4 regions of the Planococcus sp. VCh962 genome follow, and region 3 is predicted to be linked to each of the others. Evidence: riboswitches for the same ligand, from Rfam matches in the RefSeq annotation. Region 3 holds a riboswitch; each other region holds the start of a gene.

The links. A riboswitch is a leader RNA that binds a small molecule or an ion and turns the genes downstream of it on or off. The one in region 3 is predicted to bind S-adenosylmethionine.
Region 1: it holds a riboswitch for S-adenosylmethionine, as region 3 does, so the genes downstream of both, AC3AQ9_RS12585 (LLM class flavin-dependent oxidoreductase) here and AC3AQ9_RS02895 (methionine ABC transporter ATP-binding protein) in region 3, are expected to answer to the same signal.
Region 2: it holds a riboswitch for S-adenosylmethionine, as region 3 does, so the genes downstream of both, AC3AQ9_RS04620 (aliphatic sulfonate ABC transporter substrate-binding protein) here and AC3AQ9_RS02895 (methionine ABC transporter ATP-binding protein) in region 3, are expected to answer to the same signal.
Region 4: it holds a riboswitch for S-adenosylmethionine, as region 3 does, so the genes downstream of both, AC3AQ9_RS18100 (aminotransferase class I/II-fold pyridoxal phosphate-dependent enzyme) here and AC3AQ9_RS02895 (methionine ABC transporter ATP-binding protein) in region 3, are expected to answer to the same signal.

What each region holds. Positions count from the first base shown of each region.
Region 1 is NZ_JBYLHS010000003.1:267,334-271,545, forward strand. It holds gene AC3AQ9_RS12570 (tartrate dehydrogenase) at 1-331, shown strand, start outside; gene AC3AQ9_RS12575 (hypothetical protein) at 393-749, shown strand; gene AC3AQ9_RS12580 (GNAT family N-acetyltransferase) at 795-1,343, opposite strand; SAM riboswitch class I at 1,666-1,772, shown strand; gene AC3AQ9_RS12585 (LLM class flavin-dependent oxidoreductase) at 1,892-3,283, shown strand; gene AC3AQ9_RS12590 (sodium:solute symporter family transporter) at 3,399-4,212, shown strand, end outside.
Region 2 is NZ_JBYLHS010000001.1:913,900-918,111, reverse strand. It holds gene metG (methionine--tRNA ligase) at 1-1,535, shown strand, start outside; SAM riboswitch class I at 1,924-2,036, shown strand; gene AC3AQ9_RS04620 (aliphatic sulfonate ABC transporter substrate-binding protein) at 2,190-3,179, shown strand; gene AC3AQ9_RS04615 (ABC transporter permease) at 3,193-4,032, shown strand; gene AC3AQ9_RS04610 (ABC transporter ATP-binding protein) at 4,047-4,212, shown strand, end outside.
Region 3 is NZ_JBYLHS010000001.1:552,737-556,948, forward strand. It holds gene AC3AQ9_RS02885 (Bax inhibitor-1/YccA family protein) at 1-507, opposite strand, end outside; gene AC3AQ9_RS02890 (tetratricopeptide repeat protein) at 1,153-2,163, shown strand; SAM riboswitch class I at 2,266-2,374, shown strand; gene AC3AQ9_RS02895 (methionine ABC transporter ATP-binding protein) at 2,442-3,455, shown strand; gene AC3AQ9_RS02900 (methionine ABC transporter permease) at 3,445-4,116, shown strand; gene AC3AQ9_RS02905 (MetQ/NlpA family ABC transporter substrate-binding protein) at 4,136-4,212, shown strand, end outside.
Region 4 is NZ_JBYLHS010000009.1:80,595-84,806, reverse strand. It holds gene ystJ (NADP-dependent malic enzyme) at 1-1,032, shown strand, start outside; gene AC3AQ9_RS18100 (aminotransferase class I/II-fold pyridoxal phosphate-dependent enzyme) at 1,110-2,285, opposite strand; SAM riboswitch class I at 2,416-2,518, opposite strand; gene AC3AQ9_RS18095 (antibiotic biosynthesis monooxygenase family protein) at 2,710-3,015, shown strand; gene AC3AQ9_RS18090 (hypothetical protein) at 3,012-3,365, shown strand; gene AC3AQ9_RS18085 (cobalamin B12-binding domain-containing protein) at 3,387-4,037, shown strand; gene AC3AQ9_RS18080 (STAS domain-containing protein) at 4,015-4,212, shown strand, end outside.

The DNA of each region.
Region 1 (4,212 bases), on a different contig from region 3:
CAGCGCGCTTGCAGGCAGCCTGGGTCTCGCGCCAAGCGCAAACCTCAACCCGGAGCGGAATACTCCAAGCATGTTTGAATCGGTCCACGGTTCCGCGCCAGATATCGTAGGCAAAGGCATCGCGAATCCAATCGGTTCCATTGGCAGTGTAGCGATGATGCTTGATCATCTTGGGCTTAAGGAAGAAGCGGAGCTGCTGAACTGGGCTATTGCTGAAACGACGCGCCAAGGCATCATGACACGTGATATCGGAGGGACGCATGACACTCAGGCAGTAACAGATGCAATTATTGAAAACTTGTCTGCTGTAAAGGAGGAAGTTCATAAATGAGAATTAAGAAATTGACTGGAAGCGGATGCGGATAGAAGAACCGGTGTATTGAAAGAACTGCTTGGCTCCAACGGAAACGAGGTGGACGTCTGCAAAATCCGGATTGTGGGCAGGCAGTAATCAATCCGGCGGAAATCATCAACCAGCTATAAGAATAGCTATTGGTCTAAGAAAGGCGATCCATTCCAAACCGGGATGGACTGTTTTACTATCGCTTAAAAGGTTTCAGTTGTTCGGCGGCGTCATCGTGCTGCCGGTCATTGGAATGCTAATTGGACAAGTCAGTGGGCTGTTCCTGCTCGGGATCCAGCTGACGCTGCTGATTTCAGCAGGGCTTCTGATCGTCAATTTGATGTTGCTGCACCGGATTTCCAAGTACAATGACCGCTTTGTTTTATTTGAAAAACAGATTCATTAAATCCAAAACAGCCCGGCATCTCAAATGATGCCGGGCTGCCGTTATTCAATTTCCGAAATGGATAGCTTCCCATTCGGGGCGCAAAATCCCCATCACGATGACGTCAAAGCGTTTGCCGTCACGGTAAACCATCGAGCGCTTGCGGCCTTCTATTTGAAAGCCCGCTTTTTCATATGCCCGGATGCCGCCTTTATTGTACTCGATCACTTCGAGGCCGACCCGGTCCAGGTTCAATTCATGGAAAGCATAGCGGAGAATCAGTTTCAGCGCATCCGATCCGTAGCCTTTGCTGCGGTCCGCGGCATCCCCGATGCCGATGGCCATCATCCCGGCGCGGTTATTCCATTCAATTGAGTGGATAACAATGAAGCCGATCAAACGGTCTCCATTAATTGTTCTCAGTCGGAAATAAGCTTCATTAGGGTTCGGGGCGCCTTCACCAGAAAGCTGCTCCCGGCTGCGGGGAAGGGCGAACTCGGTATCGACGTTCCGCAGATATTCCGCGTCTTCTCCCCATTGCAGCATGATGTCTGTGTCTTCTTCTCGCGGCAGTGAAAGCTTCAGCTTTTCACCGGTAAAAAGGTTTGAAGTAATGGTTGTCATGTCAGTCTCCTTAGCATTTGTGATTTTTCAACACCTCATTAATTGAAAACCGGTCTGTCATACGCAATAACCTCAACCCCTTAACCTGTAGTAGTTCCATCATAGAATTTTTAATAATGGATGGCAATAAACAATGTGGAAAAGTTGACGGTAAAATAAAAAGATTAAGAATTTTAGAAAGCGCTTTAAACACGACAGGGAAAAGGTTCAAAGAAAAACCTGTAAATTAATACCGGAATAAGTAGTTATAAAATTTGAAATGTTTGGTTGACTTTAATATTTCCTAGTATTATGATTGGATTTAAATTTAATAATCTTATCCAGAGAAGCCGAGGGACTGGCCCATTGACGCTTCAGCAACCTCTGACATTTGTCGGAAAGGTGCTAATTCCAGCAAGATTTTTTCTTGGGAGATAAGAGAGCGGATTCTGTCCATTTACGCAGCCCTCTTTTCTCGATTGTTGAGAAAAAGAGGGCTTTTTATATTTTCTGCTGTCGGTGCCGCATAAATTTAACGATTAAAAATGAGGAGGAAGAATATGACGAAGAAACGGATTTACTTGAACGCATTTGAAATGGTATGTGCGGGTGGGCACCAGTCCCCTGGCTTATGGGTACATGAAGACGATCGTTCCCATACGTACACAGACAGTGAATACTGGATTGAACTTGCCAAGCTTTTGGAAAAAGGGAAATTCGATGCGGTGTTTTTGGCGGATGTGCTGGGTACTTATGACGTTTATAACGGATCCCGGGATGCCGCGCTCCGCAATGCCGTACAGTCTCCGGTCAATGATCCGCTGCTGGTCGTGCCGCTGATGTCTTCAGTAACTAAACATTTGAGTTTCGGGGTCACAGCTTCGGTCAGTCATGAACATCCTTATACATTTGCGCGGCGCATGTCGACACTGGATCATTTGACGAAAGGGCGGATCGGCTGGAATGTGGTGACCTCTTATCTGAAAAGTGCTGCGCTCAATATCGGTCTGGAAGATCAAATGAACCATGACCAGCGCTACGACTTCGCAGCTGAGTTTCTGGAGGTCTGCTATAAGCTATGGGAAGGAAGCTGGGAAGAGGGCGCTGTCGTCCGCGATAAACAGACGAAAGTCTACACCGATCCTTCAAAGGTCAATGACATCCGGCATGAAGGGAAATATTTCAAAGTGCCTGGCGCGCACTTGTCAGAACCTTCGCCGCAGCGTACACCGGTGTTGTTTCAGGCAGGCGCTTCACCGCGCGGCCGTGAATTTGCAGCCAAGCATGCGGAATCCGTCTTCACAGCGGGACCGACAACCCAAGTAGTGAAAAAGGGAGTAGCCGCATTGCGGGAACGGATCCAGGCAAACGGGCGCAATCCCGAAGATGTCATCGTCTATACAACATTCACGGCCATCGTCGGCAAGACGGAAGAGGAAGCGCAAGCCAAATACGAGGAACTGAAAAGCTACGTCAGTTACGAAGGAGCTCTTGCGCTGCTCGGCGGCTGGACGGGCATCGATTTTTCAGGCTATGATCCTGACGACACGTTGGAGTATATCCAAAGCAATGCCATGCAGTCAGCGGTGGAAGTATTTACACGTGCCGATCCGGACCGCAAATGGACCATCCGTGAACTTGCCACATTTGTCGGCATTGGCGGCAGAGGGCCCGTCGCAGTAGGGACTCCAGAACAGATTGCGGATGAAATCGAATATTGGGCGGAAGAAACAGGCGTTGACGGCTTCAACCTCGCCTATACGCTAGCCCCTGGCAGTTTTAAGGACTTTGTTGAACTCGTCATTCCTGTCCTGCAGGAACGCGGCCTTGTCCAGAAAGAATATGCAGAAGGCACATATCGCGAAAAAATTTATGGAAAAGGCCAGACCGGATTGAAAGAAACGCATCCCGGAGCAAGCTACAAACAATTGCACCAGCCGGTTGAAAACTAAGGGGGAGTGGACATGATTACAGCTTACTGGATTGCAGTCGCGGTTTTCTGGATTGCCGGACTGGCACTATGGGATAAGATCTATCCAAAAACGAAGCAGAAAGGAGAGGAAAGCAATGAGTGAAAATACAACATGGCTACTGCCATTTATTATCGTAATGCTTGTCGGCTATTTTGCATGGACGACGTGGCTCGGCAAGAAAGGCGCTGTCCACAGCGGTTCGATGAAAGGCTTTGCCCTTGCTAAAGGTAAAATAAGGCCGTCTTTGGTCGGCCTGAGTTTCGGCGCTTCCTACGCGAGCGCGAATTTATTCCTCGGCGTCCCGGGCTGGGCCTATACATATGGGTTGTCGACATTATGGTACACCATTGGCTGCTTTGGCGTCACATGGCTCGGTTTGCTGCTGTTCACGAAGACCTTCTGGCGCTATGGCCAGAAAAATGGCGGCAGCCTGACCCTTCCACAATGGCTCGGCAATCGCTATAATAGCAAAACGCTTCAAGTGCTCGTGGCACTTTTGGTATTGTTCAATATCTATTATATTGTTGGCCAGAATGTTGGGCTTGCCACGATGTTTGAAACGGTCATCGGCATCCCGTATATGTGGGGCATTGCGATCGGCGTCGGCATTACCATTGTCTACGTCAGTCTCGGTGGCGCTTTTGCCCAGATAGTCAGTGACGGTATACAAGGCACCGCGATGGCGGTTGTTTCGATCCTGCTGTTCCTCTCGCTGCTGTGGACGATTGGTGGGGGCATGAATGTCTTCGGAACACTTTACTCGGAACTCCGTGCAATCGATCCGGCGTTGGTGGCACCGCTCTCAAACGGTGGCCCTTTCTATAGCGGCTTTGCTATTTTAAGCATCCAGTGGCTGCTGTTTTCATTCGTACTGCTGCCGCATTTGATGAACAAAGTGTTGACCGTTG
Region 2 (4,212 bases), 360 kb from region 3:
TAAAAGGCGAGAACGTTTTATATGTCTCAGGCAGCGACTGCAACGGGACGCCGATTGCCATTCGGGCCAATCAAGAAGGAAAGACCATAAAAGAGGTAGCAGACCATTATCACCAAGAATTTTCAAATGATTTTTCCCGGCTCGGATTCACCTATGATATCTACACAAGGACAGATGGTTTTTTTCATCATCAAACGGTCCAAAAAATATTTTTAACTTTGATGGATAATGGCCATATCTATAAAAAGGAAATTGATCAGATGTATTGTGAATACGACCAGCAATTTCTTCCAGATCGATATGTAGAAGGAATTTGCCCAGTCTGTTCACACACTTCCCGTGGAGACCAATGTGACAACTGTTCCACGATTTTGGATCCGTTGGATTTATTGGAGCCGAAATGTAAAATCTGCGGGAATGTCCCGACCGTGAAAAAGACGGAACACTTCTATTTCGCGTTAAGTGCTTTTCAGGAAGAACTTGCGGCTTACGTCAGAGAAGCAAAAAAGAAGAATGCCTGGCGCGAAAATGCAATCCATTTATCCGAACGTTATTTGAAAGAAGGGCTGCTGGACCGGGCCGTATCAAGGGATTTGCCGAATGGCGTGCCCTTGCCGGTAAAAGGCTATGAGGATAAAAAGGTCTATGTCTGGATAGAAGCTGTTTCGGGTTATTATTCAGCCAGCCGGCAATGGGCAGAAGAAAAACAGCAGGATGATCAGGAGTATTGGCAGGAAGAAACTATTGCTTACTACGTACACGGCAAAGACAACATCCCTTTTCATTCCATTATCTGGCCAGCTATTTTAAAAGGGATCGGGGTTGAAGGGCTGCCGACTCACATTGTGTCCAATGAATACTTAACGCTTGAAAAGCGAAAAATATCGACGAGTAAAAACTGGGCGGTTTGGGTCCCGGATATTCTGGAGAGGTATGATCCGGATTCGATCCGTTATTTCCTGTCGATCAATGCACCGGAAAACCGGGATACGGATTTTTCCTGGAGGGAATTCATTTATAGCCATAACAGTGAACTGTTAGGTGCATATGGGAATTTTATCAACCGCACCCTCAAATTTATTGAAAAAAGCTATGAAGGAAGGATCCCGAAAGCGGAAATAGAACCGGATTTAAAACGTAGAATTGAAGGGCTATATGAGAGCGTGGGCCAAAAAATAGAGGATGCTCATTTTAAACAAGGAATTGAAGAAGTTTTCTCCTTTATCCGATATGCCAATAAATACTTTGATGAAAAAGAACCTTGGAAGGAATTAAAGCAAAATCGAGCTTCTTGCGACCAAACGATTGCCAATTGCGTGCTGATTATCACCAATGTCATTCAATTATTGAACCCGTTTTTGCCGTTTTCAACTGAAAAAGTAAAAGGAATATTAGAAATCGAGAAGTTGACTTGGGAGTATACAACTTGCGAAGCAGAAGAAATATCGAATATCAAGCCCTTGTTTGAAAGATATGATGTGAAAAGAATTGAAGAAGAGCTAGACAAGCTAATTCGTCACTCCAAATCAAGTTAAGAGGTATTTCACTTAATGCTGCAAACGAATAAAAGTCGAAGAACACTAATGAAGAAAAAAGCAGCTGCAACCTAGGTGATACTAGCAACTTAAATATACTGGCTCGACCGCATGAGAGGGGAAAGCCCTTGCAGAGCTTGAATTCGGAACAACGAATAATCTTCCAGTGCCAGAAGGAAAATGATCGGGTCCATTCAAGGATAGGGCTGGAGTAGAATGGAAATTGAGCAATGAAAAATAGTAATGTAAATTCTTTCAAGCAATGTTTTAAAATTAAGGTAAAAGTAAAAAAAATCAAAAATTAGTTGACTTTTAAATTAATCTTATTGTATGATAATTCCCAATGGTTCGATTGATTGAAAATTTGTACATTTAAAAGTGAATAGTACTCTTATCAAGAGCGGCGGAGGGAATAGGCCCTGTGAAGCCCGGCAACCACCAGAATTATATTCTGGTAAGGTGCTAAATCCTACTGATTCGAAGGAATCGGAAAGATAAGAGGAGGATTTATTGCCCTCTTCTTAATTGAAGGGGGCTTTTTGTATGTTCAATCTAAAAAAGGAGGAAAGTCTATTTGGTAAAACCTAGTAAGCGAATTGGTTAAGTCTTCAAAACTTTAAAGAAAAAATAAAACTTATTTTAGGAGGAATCGGAATGAAGAAAATTATTGCATTGGTTTTGTTTATTGTAAGTGCGTCACTTATCCTGACGGCTTGTTCAAATGCACAAGGGGAAGAACAAGGAAAGTTGAAAAAGGTAGTTCTTGATTATGCATATTACTCACCTACGAGTTTGGCTTTAAAGGAGTTTGGATGGGCAGAAGAAATTTTTGAAGAAGAAGGCATTGAGGTTGAATGGGTTCTTAGCCAAGGAAGCAATAAGGCTTTGGAATTTTTAAATTCTAAAAGCGTGGATTTTGGCTCTACTGCGGGAGCAGCGGCATTAATCGCAAAATCGAATGGGTCACCGATCGAGTCGGTTTATATTTATTCGAAACCAGAATGGACTGCATTGGTAGCGACAGGAGATTCGCCGATAAAAACAGTCGAAGATTTGAAAGGAAAGAAAGTTGCCGCAACTTTAGGGACGGATCCGTATATCTTCCTTCTGCGCTCACTGCAGGAAGCCGGTCTTTCATCGAAGGACTTGGAAATTGTGAATTTACAGCATGCGGATGGTGCCAATGCCTTGTTAACTGGACAGGTGGATGCGTGGGCAGGCCTTGACCCGCATATGGCGAGAGTTGAAGTTGATTCTGGTGCAAATTTATTTGTGCGTGATCACGATAAAAATACATATGGCACATTGAATGTGCGATCAGAGTTCGCAGAACAGAATCCGGAAGTTGTAGAAAAAGTAATTGAGGTATATGAAAAAGCACGGAAATGGGTTGTGGAAAATCCGGATGAAGCAGCTGAAATCTTAGCAAAGCAAGCGGACATGAAGTTGGAAGTGGCGAAGAAGAGCATCGAGCGAAATGATTTTTCTGACCCGATTCCCGGTAATAAACAAATCGAGGCACTAAAAGAGGCAGGCGAAGTCTTGAAGGCAGAAAATGTGATCAAAAGCGATCAAGATATCGAAAAAACAGTGAATGAATTAATCATTGATCGATTTGCCAAAAAAGTGATCGCAACAGAATAGGGGGACGAGTTGGATGACGGTCAATGCTAAAACAAACGAATTTCTGATAGAGAAAAATAAAAAGTCAAAATCCCATGCAGATTCAACTAAAGCAAGAGGCCTTGTACTCGGCTCGGTATTGCCGATCGCTCTTTTGGTCGCATGGGAAGCGGCCGCCCGTTTTGGCTTGATAGACACCTATGTTTTTCCGGCCCCTACCACTATTTTTCAAAAGATTTTAGAAATGGCCCAAGATGGAACCCTTTGGGGGCATATCGGCATTACTTTTCTTCGGGTATTGATCGGATTTTTTGCCGGGGCTTTCACAGCGCTTGTATTGGGCTCTTTCGTAGGTTATTTCAAATGGTTTGAACAGCTTGTGGATCCATTAATCCAAGCCTTCAGATCCATCCCTTCCCTTGCCTGGGTGCCATTATTCATTTTATGGATGGGAATCGGAGAACCATCCAAAGTGCTGTTAATTGCGGTCGGTGTTTTCTTTCCGGTGTATTTGAATATCGTCTCTGGTATTCAAGGGGTAGACCGGAAGCTGATAGAAGTAGGAAAGATTTATCACTTTACTTCATTCCAAATTGTGCGCCGCATCATTTTGCCGGCTTCGCTGCCGTCTTTTCTTGTAGGTTTGCGCAGCGGCGTCGGTTTAGGTTGGATGTTCGTAGTTGCTGCTGAATTAATGGGTGCCGGCCAAGGACTCGGCTATTTACTGGTTGTAGGCCAGAATACGTATTCGCCTGAACTTATCATGGCAAGCATCATCCTGTTTGCCATACTCGGGAAAGCCACGGACGCTCTCTTGAAAGGGTTAGAAGCACGTGCATTGAGATGGCAGGATAATTTACAGAACCAACAATAAGAGGAGTGGTCAAGATGTTGGAAGTGAAAGAGGCCTCAAGAACGTTCAATAACGGACTGGCTGGATTCAAAAATCTGTCCTTTTCTATTCAAGAAGGTGAGACCGTTGGCATTCTGGGAACGAGTGGGTGCGGGAAAAGTACTCTTCTTCGGGTTTTGTCTGGGCTGGATCAGGACTTCG
Region 3 (4,212 bases):
AAAACCGAAAAAACTGCCGATGAATGAAATCAGGTAGACGATGAAAATCGCACCTGTAGCAGCGACGACGCCCAATCTGAAATTCTGCGTCACTTTGATGAACCCGGATTTATAAGCGAGCAGTAAACTCAGCAGCACACCGATTGTCAGAAGGACCGCCTGGAAGACGATGCCGCCGTATTGGACTTCGTACTGCGCAGATACCGCGCCAAGAAACAACCCTTCCAATAAAGCATAGAGAGGTGCTGTGAAAGGCGACACTTTCGGTACAAAAATCGTGATTAAAGCTACAATCAGTCCGCCGATGGCTCCCACCAGGATTAGCGGCATTGCGCTATTTGGATTGCTGAGGAACTGATTCCAGGAATAGACGGACGTAGCCAGCAATAAAAGCATTAGGATTAAGGTCTTATTTACAGTGCCTTGGATGGTCATTTGCTTGCCTGCTACAGCTCCGTCGAATTTTTTGAACGACTCATCATTTAAACTCGGGTTTCCACTTCTCAATTGTCTCACCTCTTTTATTAGTTAAAGCAGCTTCAATTATCTCCTCTACATTCTAAGGGACAAAATCGGTTAAATATAAGTTCAATTCTTTGAAAATGCTTCATCTTGTACTACGTTTAGGCGAGCGGAAAGTTTCAATGAATCATGATGAAGCGCATATTTTTTTGCTTTTACGTGGAAACGGGACATGGTTTGGAGAAAATAATGCGGTGCGGAAAGTATTCTCGATCGGAAGGAAAGTAAACGAGATCGGAAGGAAAGTATTTTCACCTGTAAGGAAAGTAAAACCGTTCTCTGGAATGATTTTTCTCTCCTTTACCTAATAAATTACAGTAAGAAGAAGCAGTTTGGCAATGAACAGCGGCCAGGCGAATGATGATTCGAACAGGATAAAGATTTGAATAACTGGCAATGCATAGATACAAATACCTCTTTAAAAAAACGCTTTAATAATTCTTTTACAATAAAATAATCATTTGCCCTATTGTGTATCTTTTCAAGCATTGGTATCATGAAAAACGATGCAAGTTTAGTGTAAATGTAAATTTTATCTTATTTTATTTTCCTTAAAATCAAAATCATGTCCAATATGCATGAAATATAATAAAGAATTAAGTTGTTTAGTATTTATTCGGGAGGAACACCATGCGCTTTCAGGGGATCAGTTTAGAAGAACTAGAAGAATTGGAGCAAGAACTGCTGAGCGTTGGGGAAACCAGGCTTGGCAGTTTAAGTTATTCCAAGATAGAAGTATACGATGCCATGCACAGCCAATTAGAAAGACTCGTGCTAGAGGATGAAGATTATCGCACTTATTATACCTTCATCAAGAAAAAACTAGTGTCTTATTTATTGCGCTACGGCATGCACTCGTACACTGGCCATCAAACCATCTATGAGGATACGGAAAATGTTCTGAAACAAGTTCTTTCTTACGATCCCCAAAATCCGATTGCGGCATACCGTCTCGGCTTTTTAGCTTACCGTTCAGGTATCCATAGCGAAGCGGTCATGTATCTCCAGCAGGCATTGAGCAGCCAGACTTATTATACCGATGATCGATTTTTGCTGAATGCTGAACAAATCAGCCGAGCCGTGCTGTATGTGACGAACAGCGCTCTTCATACAGCTATCCAAGGAGAGGTTCCGTCTTGCAATATGGTGGATCGTTCCAGCAATACATCGTTGTCGACGCAGCTTTGCTATAATGACGGCATGCTCATGAGCCATGCTTATCGGATCGTAACCCCGTTCGGTGCGGTGCTATGCTCGGAAGAAGAAAGTAATGAACAACAGATGAAAGATGTCATCTCGCTTAAATTCAATAAATTCGGTGCTACGCTGACTTATAACGGCATCACGGAACAGCTGTCTCGTATCCATGCCAATGTGCTGCGCTACCTGCTGGTGAAAACGCGGCGCGGCGAAGCGGCGACTCCGTGGTCATTGAAAGACTATTTCCTGTTTACCCATGTTATCACAGGCGTTCCGGAAGAAACGTTTTTGTTAATAGTTTCGGAAGTGAAGCGGATCATGGCTGAAATGGAAATTCCAGCTGCGATTCAAGTGTCAAAGACCGGGAAACAAGGGTTTTATTTTGACGGCTCTTCGCCGTTCGTAGTGATCGACCGGGTAGACGAAGAAATGTCTCTTTAAGATTCAAATTGATATTATTATTAGATTATTTTTAAAAAAGGTTTGACAGTTTTCAAAATCTTTAATACTATTAGAAACATGTTAAAAACAATTGCATATGGAACATTATCAAGAGAGACCGAGGGACAGGCCCGATGACGTCCAGCAACCTACAGAGCGATCTGAGAAGGTGCTAATTCCTGCAGAATGATTTCATTCTGAGAGATAAGCCAAATCCATTCGGTGCCTCTTTCTAAATGAAAGAGGCATTTTTTATTGGCAAAAAAAGGAGGGACACCATGATAAGCATCACGAATCTTTCAAAAGACTATCAAACGAAAAAAGGGACGGTTACCGGCGTCGATAACGTCACGCTGACCATCAACGAAGGCGAGGTATTCGGGATTGTCGGTTACTCTGGGGCCGGGAAAAGCTCCTTGCTGCGCTGTATGAACTTGCTGGAACGCCCGACAAGCGGCGAAATCCATGTCGATGGCGTTGATTTGACCAAGCTGAAAGGTAAAAAGCTGCGGCAGGCAAGGTTGAAGATCGGAATGATCTTTCAGCATTTCTACTTGATCAGCCAAAAAACGGTGGCTGAAAATATCGCCTTTGCGTTAAAAGCGGCCAAATTGCCGAAAGAAGCAATCGCGAAACGCGTCGATGAACTGCTTGAGATGGTGGGCCTGACCGACAAGAAAGATGTTTATCCAGCGCAATTGAGCGGCGGCCAGAAGCAGCGTGTCGGCATTGCCCGGGCCCTTGCGAATAATCCTTCCGTGCTGTTATGCGATGAAGCGACGTCCGCCCTTGACCCGAATACAACGCTTTCCATTTTGCGGCTGTTGAAAAAGATCAACCGGGAGCTGAACATTACCATCGTATTAATCACGCATGAGATGAACGTGGTGAAGGAAATTTGCGACCGCATGGCGGTTATGCAGGAAGGCCGAGTCATTGAAGAAGGCGAAGTCTACGAGCTGTTCTCCGATCCGAAAGCCGAACTGACGAAGGAATTTATCTCATCCGTCGTATCGTTCGATGTGCCGCTGCCGATTCTTGCAGCATGCACCGGCCGCGTCATCAAAGTGCAGTTTAAAGGGGCAGTCGCCGGAGAAGGCATCATCACCGACACGGTCCAGCATTTTGATGTCAAAGGGAATTTCCTGCATGGCTCAATCGAATACATACAAGAAAAGCCGCTCGGGCTGTTTTTGATGGAAATCCAGGGAAGACCGGATAATATCCACCGGGCCATCACTTATATGGAGGGCCGGGGAGCCAATGTGGAGGTGATTTTAAATGGGATTTGATTTTCAGCATATGATGGAATTATGGCCGGACATCTCAAAAGCGTTCGGCGAGACATTATATATGATCGGTGTGTCACTCGCCATTGCCATTGTCATCGGCTTGCCGCTCGGCATTGTTTTGTTTGTCACAGACAAAGGGCTGTTTTTGCAAAACCGGTTCATCAAATCCGTATTAGGCTTCATCGTCAATATGATCCGGTCGATTCCGTTTATCATTTTGCTCGTCGCTTTGATTCCACTGACGAAACTATTGGTGGATTCCACCATCGGGCCAGCAGCGGCAAGCGTGTCCTTGTCGGTTGCAGCGATTCCGTTTTTCGCCCGCATCGTCGAAACGTCGCTGCGCGAAATCGATAAAGGCGTCATCGAAGCTGCAGTGGCTGTCGGTGCCACACCGTGGATGATCATCAAAGATGTGCTGCTGCCGGAAGCGAAAGCCGGCATTGTCCAAGGGATCACCATCACCATCATTTCACTCGTCGCCTATTCCGCAATGGCGGGAGTGGTCGGCGGGGGCGGCATCGGCGACTTGGCGATCCGTTTCGGCTATTACCGCTACGACAACACAATCATGATCGTCACCGTAGTCATTTTAATTGTGCTCGTCCAAATCCTTCAGCAACTGGGAGACTGGACGTCCAAAGCAATAGACAAACGATAAAAAAGGGAGAGAAACTTACATGAAAAAATTCTTATTGCCAGCTATCCTACTCGTATTATTGACATTGCTTGCTGCATGCGGCGGGGAAGAATCCAG
Region 4 (4,212 bases), on a different contig from region 3:
GTTGTCACTGATGGAACTGCCGTTCTTGGACTTGGAAATATTGGCCCTGAAGCGTCATTGCCGGTGATGGAAGGAAAGGCTGTATTGTTCAAAGAGTTTGCTGGTGTGGACGCTTTCCCGATTTGCTTGAATACTACCGATGCTGAAACAATTATTCAAACCGTCAAATTGCTGGAACCCGGTTTTGGCGGGGTGAACTTAGAAGATATTTCCGCTCCGACATGTTTTATTGTTGAAGAGCGTTTGAAAGCAGAAATGGGCATTCCGGTGTTCCATGACGATCAGCATGGAACAGCAATTGTTACATTAGCTGGTTTGATCAACGCTCTAAAATTAGTCGGAAAAAATATTTCAGAAACAAAAATAGTCGTCAACGGAGCAGGCGCTGCTGGCATAGCGGTGGTTAAGCTATTGAGAAAGTTCGGCTGCAGCCAGCTGATCATGTGTGACACCAAAGGAGCTATTTTTGAAGGGCGGACCTACGGCATGAATCCGTTCAAGGAAAAAGTTGCAGAAAACACCAATACGGAACGCATTGAAGGATTACTGAGCGAAGTGATCAAAGGTGCAGATGTCTTTATCGGGGTTTCAGCAGAAGGTGCTCTTACCCAGGACATGGTGCGCAGTATGGCTCAAGATTCCATCATTTTCGCAATGGCCAATCCAAATCCGGAAATCCTGCCGCATTTGGCGAAAGAGGCAGGGGCTCGTGTAGTGGGAACTGGCCGCTCTGATTTCCCGAATCAAGTCAATAATGTATTGGCATTCCCAGGGATTTTCAGAGGTGCATTGGACGTTCAGGCAAGTGCAATCAATGATGAAATGAAAGTTGCGGCTGTACATGCGATTGCCAGTTTGATTGAGGATAAGGCAATCCATGATGATTACGTGATTCCGGCTCCATTCGATCTGCGGGTAGCACCAGCAGTGGCAGAAGCTGTTGCAAAAGCAGCAGTGGAAACAGGTGTAGCAAAATACGCATCTGTGCAGGAAAATCAGTCAGTTGAAGTTGCGACCGGGTCAGGCAGTTAACATATATATAGAAGAAAGCCGTTCAATCTAATCGATTGAACGGCTTTTTTGTTGGACAAGAGGAGAAAAGTTGCTATTTATCGTATAGACGATGTGATTCCGGCAGATTCCCGGACTTTCTGCAATGCTTGTTCCAAGTCTTCCAGTAAATCATCGGTATGTTCCAATCCGACTGACAGGCGCAATAATCCGTCTGTAATGCCCCGCTTTTCACGTTCTTCTCTCGGCATAGAGGCATGGGACATCGTCGCTGGATACGATAAAATCGACTCGACTGCGCCTAAGCTGACAGCGAAGATGGGAATGCGCAAGCTCTCAACAAACGTCCAGGCAGCTGCTTTATCTGCCAAGCGAAATGACAGGACTGCTCCTGCACCTGAGGCTTGCCGTTCATGGATCGGGTAGCCCGGATGGAAACGAAAACCCGGATAAAAAACTTCTTCAATTACCGGATGGCTGTGCAGATAATCGGCGATGATGCGAGCTGAAGCGGCTGACTGCTTGAGCCGGGCCCCCAAAGTTTTAATGCCTTGGATCAAGTTATAGGAATCCTGTGCTCCTAAAACAGAACCGAATGTGTTTTGAATAAACCCAAGCCGGTCGCCCAGTTCCACATCTTTTGTAACGGCAAGCCCTGCAATGATATCACTGTGTCCAGAAAGGAATTTCGTCGCACTATGAAGGACAAGGTCTGCTCCGAGGTCCAGCGGATTTTGATAAAGCGGCGTCATGAAGGTATTGTCGACAAATGTCAGGCAATCGTTGGCTTTTGCCAGTTTTGCGGCAATTTCAATATCGGTGATGTTCATGACTGGATTAGAAGGTGTCTCAATATAAATCACTTTAGTATTTGGCCGGATTGCTTCAGCCATTTTACTTAAATCGGTCATATTGACAAACGTGTAATCGATTTGGAATTTGTTCAGCACTTCTGTAACAAAACGGTAAGTGCCGCCGTAGACGTCTTCAGACACCAATACATGATCGCCTGCAGAAAGAAGCATGAACGCGGAAGAGATGGCGGACATGCCGGAAGCGAACGCAAAACCGCGTGTGCCATTTTCCAGTTTGGCGATTGTTTCTTCCAGCTTTAAGCGCGTCGGGTTTCCTGAACGGCTATAATCGAAAGGACCAAATTCATCAAAGCTTGGCTGGTGAAAGGTCGAAGACAAGTATATAGGCACATTTACTGCACCGGTTCGCCGGTCAACTCCGGTTGAATGGATAAATTGAGTTTCCAAATGATCGGTCATAAGTGACAAACCTCCTCTTCAAATTTGGCGAAAGCCTAAGGGAAATCGATGATTAAAACTTCGCCATCTTTTTAATAAAAACAGGGGCTTTCTTCAAAAAAGAAGAAAGCCCCTGTTCAGGAACACAATCTTCTCATCTTTTAGGCGAATGCCTATTGGAATTAGCACCGTGGCCGCGAGGCTGGTTGCTGAGACATCATAGGGCCAAATCCCTCCGTCTCTCTTGATAAGAAATTAAATATGAAGTTATACGCTGTTCGATATTTCAAAGTTTAGAGCAATTCGAATAGAAGTGCAAGGGAAAAGTGAAAATTATCAAAAAATGACTTTGAACCGAAAGGGAGTTCGGCAACAGTGCATTTCTTTTAATTCGAATAGCGAAAGGTTATAATTAGCAATATCAATCATTAAAAGGGGAATGTGGATGTATATTGTGACGTCAACAGTAGAAGTGCCAGAAGAAAAGACAAAGGATCTCATAAAAATATATCAAAATCGTTCCCGGCGGGTGGACCAGGCCGAAGGCTTTCATCAGTTTCGCCTGATTCAGAACACTAAAAAGTTAAATGAATTGACGGTGCATTTGGAATGGCATTCAAAAGAAGCTTATTTGAAATGGGTCCGAAGCAATGAATTCAAAGAAATCCATGAACTTGAAAAACATTATCCGGACAAGGCATTAGCAGGAATCGTGCCGAAAGTCCGGCAATACGAGGTCGTCGCCGAATGAACAAAGCTATTAAAGATCAAATCGCCTTGGAAACAGCCACAAGCATTTATGAAGCGTATCCAAGCCTTTGGGAACGGTTCGGTGAACAGGGCTTCCAGCATACCGAGAAAGACAATCATCATCATTTGGATCATCTCGAAACAGCTTATGAACTGGAAGACAAACAAGTATTTTTAGATTACAGCCGCTGGCTGGAAACGGTATTGAACAGCCGCAATGTGGAAACAGCACTCATCATTGATAATTTTGAACGGCTCATTAAGATTCTTCCAGGAAAAACGGAAAAACTTGAAGAAAACTTTATGCTGGATTGCCTTCGGCAAGCAAATAAATTACTTTCTAAATCGTAGCAAAAGGAGGTTGAGGAGATAATGCAGCCAACCCAACTAGCGGAATTGTTTCTGCAAGGGGAAGATATGGAAGCATTGCGCCAGATTCAATCTTTTCTTGAAAGCCATAGCCGAAAAGAATTGTTCGACCAATTACTGACGCCGGCGATGTATCATGTCGGCACGTTATGGGAAAACAATGAAATCACAGTTGCCGATGAACATTTGGCTACCGCAATCTGCGATTTCGTGGTATCTGCTGTAGAAAATAGAAAACTGGCAGAAAGCGGCGGGGAAAGAAAAGTCATGGTATTGGGGCCAGAAGGAGAAGACCATTATATCGGATTGAAGATGGTGGCATCTCTGTTCCGGGAATATGGCTGGTCGGTCCAATATATGGGACCGAATCTGCCACTGCCGCATGCTTTGGAAGCAGCAGAAAAATGGAAACCTGACGTCATTGCTTTGTCGGCAGCGCTAGCTTACAGATTGCCTTTATTGAAAACCTACGTAAATGAATTTTTGGCATTGAAGTTCCAGCCGGCTGTTCTGGTCGGCGGACGTGCAGTCAATATTTCGAATTCGAATTCTTTAAGAAACAGCGGGGCAATGGTGGTAAGAGACTTAAACCAATTAGAACTTTGGATCAAGACGGGAGAGAAGCCTGAAAATGACTACGAAATCTCAATTTAATGGTTTGCCGCTCCCGGCATTTAAAGTGAACAATGAATTATCTGTAGTTGACTACTCTATTGAAGCATATGAATTATTTGGAGAATGCCGCAAATTCACAGATATCGTTGATGCAGATAGTTTGCAAAAAGCTCGGACTTTGCTGAGTTCCGAACCCCTTCAGCCTAAATTTGAA